DNA from 2 places in the Paenibacillus kyungheensis genome. Region 1 is predicted to be linked to the other one. Evidence: a T-box and tRNA genes for the amino acid it is inferred to sense, from the RefSeq annotation. Region 1 holds a T-box; the other holds one or more tRNA genes.
What was found. A T-box is a leader RNA that pairs with one kind of tRNA and senses whether it is charged. The one in region 1 lies ahead of metG (methionine--tRNA ligase), so its partner is inferred to be a tRNA-Met.
Positions count from the first base shown of each region.

Region 1 (3,410 bases):
TTTTGCTTGTTTTGATATAATCATTAACTTTTACTAGAATCAATTGACGATTGTGTTCAAATAAGGCATGATGGAGAAATGTGTAATGATGTTCCAATACGCTTCAATTAGTAACGTAATCGCCATAAACTTTTGACGAATAATTACGCATCGCACACCGTTATGTTGTATAATAGTTATTATTACGAATAATACAATAATTCATGTAAACGATAAAAGATAGATTAGGACAGGAGGAATAACTCATGCTGTCGACAGAACAAATCATCGATACGATGTCAGCACAAGGGTTGCGAATTACAGATCAACGTCGCACATTAGCACGTTTATTTGCAGAAGCTCCCGGTTATCTGACCGCTAAAGATGTATATGACTATATGGGTAAAAAGTACAGTGGGCTTAGCTTTGATACGGTCTATCGCAATTTGCGTGTGATGCAGGAGCTAGGTGTATTAGAACAGATCGTTTTTGAAGATGGTGTCAAATTTAAAAGTCATTGCAGTCAAGATCATCATCACCATCATATGATCTGCTTACAATGTGAAAAAACGTATCCGATTGCTTTTTGCCCGATGGATATGACAGATATGCCTGAACAATTTGAAGTGGTCAAACACAAATTTGAAGTGTTTGGATATTGTAAAGATTGTCGTCAAGAAATGGGTGCTGGAGATGGCAAAGAAGGTCCCACTCTACATCTCAAACCATCTAAATTGATGTCTCATGAATATGATACTCATGAGCCTGCAGGTAAAAGCCAGTGAAGCGCAAATTGAGTCGTCGTGCGGTTCAGGCGCCGATCCATGTGTATCGCAAATTCATTTCACCACTCAAACCACCAACATGTCGCTTTTATCCGACTTGTTCTCAGTATGCTTTAGAAGCAATTGATATTCATGGTGTCGTCAAAGGTGTAGGATTAGCTGCCAGACGGATAGGGAAATGTCATCCTTTTCATCCAGGAGGATTCGACCCTGTACCGCCTGCCAAATCGAAGGATACATCTTCTTCAGTCACTAATCAGGAACAGCAAAATGCTTGACAGGTGATTTGGAAGTTCGGTATATTCATAACATCAAATATTATTTCCTGTGAATGGATAAGTAGATGAAAAATGCACCAGTACAGAGAGCCGGAGTAGCTGGGAACCGGTATGGTTAGCGTCATCGAATATGGTCCAGGAGGAACTGTAGTCAAGCATATGTCACGTATACATATGTAAGGCTTCAGCGTGAACCAGCGTTAATGGGCAGTCTGCAAAAGACTGAAAGAGTCTACTTCTGTAAAGGAGTAGAGAATTTGGGTGGTAACGCGTGAGTCTATGCTCTCGTCCCATATAGGGGCGGGGGCTTTTTTGCGTCCAGATATGGAAATGAGAACATAGCAATTTCAACATATTTAAGGAGGAATTATAATGTCAGCCAAACCTACTTTTTATTTGACAACACCAATCTATTACCCGAGCGACAAATTGCATATCGGTCATGCATATACAACTGTAGCCGGTGATGCGATGGCTCGTTACAAACGCCTAAGAGGATACGATGTTCGTTATCTTACAGGAACAGATGAGCATGGACAAAAGATCGAACGTAAAGCGTTAGAAAAAGGGCAGACTCCACAACAATTTATTGATGGTGTAGTAGAAGGAATCAAAAAATTGTGGGATCAATTAGATATTTCGTATGACGATTTTATCCGTACCACGGAAGAGCGCCATAAAGTTGTAGTTCAAGAAATTTTTGATCGTTTGCTCAAACAAGGTGATATTTATAAAGGTGAATACGAAGGCTGGTATAGTATTCCAGATGAGACCTATTATACAGAGACGCAAATTGTCGATATTGAGCGTAATGCAGATGGCGAGGTTATTGGAGGGAAAAGTCCGGATAGTGGACATCCTGTAGAATTGGTTAAAGAAGAATCTTATTTCTTCCGTATGAGCAAATATGCAGATCGTCTATTGAAATACTATCAAGATAACCCTGAATTTATTCAACCTGAATCCCGTAAAAATGAAATGATCAATAACTTTATCAAGCCGGGACTTGAAGATTTGGCAGTTTCCCGTACTACGTTTGAGTGGGGCGTACAAGTTAAAGGAGATCCTAAGCATATTGTGTATGTATGGATCGATGCACTTTCTAACTACATTACAGCATTAGGCTATGGAACAGATAATCCAGAATTATTCAACAAGTTCTGGCCAGCAGATATTCATCTGGTAGGTAAAGAAATCGTTCGTTTCCATACAATCTATTGGCCGATTATGTTGATGGCGCTAGATCTACCATTACCTAAAAAAGTATTTGGACATGGTTGGTTATTGATGAAAGACGGTAAAATGTCCAAGTCCAAAGGCAATGTGGTTGATCCGGTAACTTTAATCAATCGTTATGGTCTAGATTCTCTGCGTTATTATTTGCTACGTGAAGTACCTTTTGGTTCTGATGGTACATTTACACCGGAGAGCTTTGTCGATCGTGTCAATTCAGATTTGGCGAATGATCTAGGTAACTTGCTTAATCGTTCGGTAGCTATGGTCGATAAGTATTGTAGTGGTACTATTCCTGCTTATCCAGGTCGTCTACTTGAAGTGGATGGAACATTAGAAGATATCGCTGCACAAACAATCGAGAAAGTAGAAAATGCGTTTGAAAATCTTGAATTTTCTGTAGCTCTAACAGCGATCAGTCAGTTGATTAGTCGTACTAACAAATATATTGATGAGACGCAACCGTGGGTACTTGCTAAAGACGAAGCTAATCAACCGCAATTGGATTCGGTGATGTATCATCTTGTAGAGACTTTGCGTATCGTTTCTGTGTTATTGCAACCATTCTTAACACGTGCACCGAAAAAAATCTGGGCACAACTTGGGATTACAGAAGGCGAACTTACCGCTTGGGAAAGTATTCGTACGTATGGTCAGATTCCAGCAGGTACGACTGTTGTTAAAGGTGACCCTATTTTCCCTCGTCTAGATAGCAAAGAAGAAGTAGCTTATATCGTAGAAGCGATGGGTGGCGTATTAACAGCAGCAACTGAAACTGCACCAACAACTACACCAGCTTCTGCACCTGTAGAAGTAGAAGAGTCACAAGCGCCTGAGATCAGTATTGACGAATTTGCCAAAGTCGAACTGCGCGTAGCTCAAGTGATCTCTGCTGAACCAGTTAAAAAGGCAGACAAACTGCTTAAATTACAATTGGATCTAGGTACAGAGCAACGTCAGGTTGTATCTGGTATTGCGAAGTTCTACACACCGGAAGAATTAGTAGGACGCAAAGTCATCTGCGTCACTAATCTTAAGCCTGTGAAATTACGCGGAGAAGAATCTAAAGGTATGATTTTAGCGGCTTCTCATGGCGATCAATTGACACTAGCTACAGTTCCAGACGGTATGCCGA
Region 1 covers NZ_CP117416.1:3,416,080-3,419,489, reverse strand. Annotated here, with positions in the region: gene PQ456_RS14650 (Fur family transcriptional regulator) at 246-764, shown strand; gene yidD (membrane protein insertion efficiency factor YidD) at 761-1,042, shown strand; T-box leader at 1,083-1,338, shown strand; gene metG (methionine--tRNA ligase) at 1,415-3,410, shown strand, end outside.

Region 2 (3,410 bases), 2.0 Mb from region 1:
GGACGTTCTACCTTTAGCTCAATCGTAAAATCAGCTATGAATTACGGCTGCGAAGGTGATCCAATCGCCTATGTAACCGATTTCTTTTTCTATTATTATCTTACCCTAATCGCGCGTAGACATCTATCGACAAACTATACAAAAAATTCGTCAGCTTTTTGTCACTTTATACAATAGTAGTGTTAACTTCATCAAAACAGCATCTTCAAACTTTCTAACATCCAATTCAGTTTCTTGTTTAATTTTGTCCAGACGATACAATAACGTATTCCGATGGATATATAATTGCTTCGCAGTCTCACTAACATTACAATCCATTTTGAAAAAGGTTTCTAACGTAGCTACCGTTTCTTCATCATCCAACATATCGGAATAACGATCAGCTCTAGCTACAAAATCAGCACGATCTTCATCAGGAATCCGATATAATAAACGTTCCAAAGACAATTCCCACGGAAGATGAATATGATCTTTCACATGAAATAATCTACCCAAAGCAACGGTTTCCTTCAATAAAGAGACTTCAGATAATAACTTTTCACTAGGAATAATAGGCTTAGACACTCCAATATGGAATATACCTACCCATTCGCTAGCAATCAATTCATATAACCCTAACGAAAATTCCATCAGTATATCTTCTTCTGTATCTTCTATCTCTACATTAGCATCCCGACTACTACTTTGCTTGAGATCAGAACTATCTTCAATCAATTCACGATTCGTCAGAATAAACCACTCATTTTCAGATAATGGCAATAACAGTACTTCTCCACCAAAATAGCTATATAGCAACTTTTCTAACTCTTTGGTTGCTAATGTTCCTGTTTGTACACTATCAGCTACCAGTAGAAACGGAATCATCGAGCTGGTTAATCTTTCTTTCAAAAGGTATCCATTAGGAATACTCGCTTTTGACTGTCCGCTATCTAGTTGTTCCATCATCCAGGTACTTAACTCTTGTATCCCTTGTTCACGAATAGACAACGAAGAAGCATGATTTCCTATAGCCATAGACGCTGTAAAAGCAGGCAACAATAACTCTAACAACGATTTAAGCTTGCCTATGACTTGTTGATGATCACTATCTAGTAACTCTTGCGAAAGACTCGAATTACTTGGAGAAATAGCTTTCGGTTGAATCTGCCATAATGTGACTACAGTAAGATCCTGCTTCACAGCGATCCATCCACTTTCTTCTAGACCTGCTTGATACGTATCCGATGCCCAATCTTTCAAAGCCACAGACTGTTCTTCAATACGGTAATCTATGATTGATTCAATATGTTCTTTTAATGTACTCCAATGCATATCATAAATTCCTTCCATAGCTAGAATCGTACACTGATGGCTACCCTACACTATTAATCAGAAATAAATAAAATAAGACTACTCCCTCAAATTATACAAAAAAGCAGACAAAACAAAAAGCACCTTGCTTAATAGCAAGATGCTTTTTCATATGATGAGTCATGAAGGGCTCGAACCTTCGACACCCTGATTAAAAGTCAGGTGCTCTACCGACTGAGCTAATGACTCATATTAAGTTTAACGTAAATAAAACTGGTGGAGGCTGATGGATTCGAACCACCGAACTCGGAGAGAACAGATTTACAGTCTGCTGCGTTTGGCCACTTCGCTAAGCCTCCATAATGAACAAAAAAATGGTGGCTCGGGACGGAATCGAACCGCCGACACGAGGATTTTCAGTCCTCTGCTCTACCGACTGAGCTACCGAGCCATACTGTATTCATTACATTTTATTTAATTAAAAAAATGGCGGAACCGACGGGATTTGAACCCGCGATCTCCTGCGTGACAGGCAGGCATGTTAACCCCTACACCACGGTTCCAGGGTTATAATACATAGAAATAAAAATGGTGCCGGCGAGAGGATTTGAACCCCCGACCTACTGATTACAAGTCAGTTGCTCTACCAACTGAGCTACACCGGCATATGGTGGTGGAGATTGACGGGATCGAACCGCCGACCCTCTGCTTGTAAGGCAGATGCTCTCCCAGCTGAGCTAAATCTCCAGGATATGTATGGTAGCGGCGAAGGGAATCGAACCCCCGACCTCACGGGTATGAACCGTACGCTCTAGCCAGCTGAGCTACACCGCCACATTTAAAAACCAATCGTCATGAATTGCTATCCACTAAAAATTTATAAATAAGTTCTAGTGGCGGAGAGAGAGGGATTCGAACCCTCGCACCGCTAACGCAGTCTAACCCCTTAGCAGAGGGTCCCCTTATAGCCACTTGGGTATCTCTCCAATATTAAATCATATACAGACAGGTTAGTTGCTCCCTGAAAACTGAATCCGAAAACGAAAACATCGCGTGTTAGCTTATTGGATAAGCCCTCGACCGATTAGTATTGGTCAGCTCCATGCCTTGCGGCACTTCCACCCCCAACCTATCAACCTCGTCGTCTACAAGGGGTCTTACATACTGGGAAATCTCATCTTGAGGGGGGCTTCACGCTTAGATGCTTTCAGCGCTTATCCCTTCCGCACGTAGCTACCCAGCGATGCTCCTGGCGGAACAACTGGTACACCAGCGGTGCGTCCATCCCGGTCCTCTCGTACTAAGGACAGCTCCTCTCAAATTTCCTACGCCCACGACAGATAGGGACCGAACTGTCTCACGACGTTCTGAACCCAGCTCGCGTACCGCTTTAATGGGCGAACAGCCCAACCCTTGGGACCTACTTCAGCCCCAGGATGCGATGAGCCGACATCGAGGTGCCAAACCTCCCCGTCGATGTGGACTCTTGGGGGAGATAAGCCTGTTATCCCCAGGGTAGCTTTTATCCGTTGAGCGATGGCCCTTCCATGCGGTACCACCGGATCACTAAGCCCGACTTTCGTCCCTGCTCGACGTGTCTGTCTCGCAGTCAAGCTCCCTTATGCCTTTACACTCTTCGAATGATTTCCAACCATTCTGAGGGAACCTTAGGGCGCCTCCGTTACACTTTAGGAGGCGACCGCCCCAGTCAAACTGCCCACCTGACACGGTCCCTGTACCGGATCACGGTACGAGGTTAGAACTCAAATGCGATCAGGGTGGTATCCCAACGGCGCCTCAACCGAAGCTTGCGCTCCGATGTCTACGGCTCCCACCTATCCTGTACAAATCGCACCCCAGTTCAATATCAAGTTGCAGTAAAGCTCCATGGGGTCTTTCCGTCTTGTCGCGGGTAACCTGCATCTTCACAGGTATTAAAATTTCACCGGATCTCTCGTTGAGACAGCGCCCAAATCGTTACGCCATTCGTGCGGGTCAGAATTTACCTGACAAGGAATTTCGCTACCTTAGGACCGTTATAGTTACGGCCGCCGTTTACTGGGGCTTCGGTTCATAGCTTCGCTTGCGCTAACCACTCCCCTTAACCTTCCAGCACCGGG
Region 2 covers NZ_CP117416.1:128,696-132,105, reverse strand. Annotated here, with positions in the region: gene PQ456_RS00585 (PucR family transcriptional regulator) at 151-1,311, opposite strand; tRNA gene PQ456_RS00580 (tRNA-Lys) at 1,467-1,539, opposite strand; tRNA gene PQ456_RS00575 (tRNA-Tyr) at 1,565-1,649, opposite strand; tRNA gene PQ456_RS00570 (tRNA-Phe) at 1,666-1,741, opposite strand; tRNA gene PQ456_RS00565 (tRNA-Asp) at 1,778-1,853, opposite strand; tRNA gene PQ456_RS00560 (tRNA-Thr) at 1,880-1,955, opposite strand; tRNA gene PQ456_RS00555 (tRNA-Val) at 1,962-2,037, opposite strand; tRNA gene PQ456_RS00550 (tRNA-Met) at 2,048-2,124, opposite strand; tRNA gene PQ456_RS00545 (tRNA-Ser) at 2,185-2,276, opposite strand; rRNA gene PQ456_RS00540 (23S ribosomal RNA) at 2,355-3,410, opposite strand, start outside.
Region 2: it encodes a tRNA-Met, which carries the amino acid that the T-box ahead of metG (methionine--tRNA ligase) is inferred to sense. The anticodon was not compared.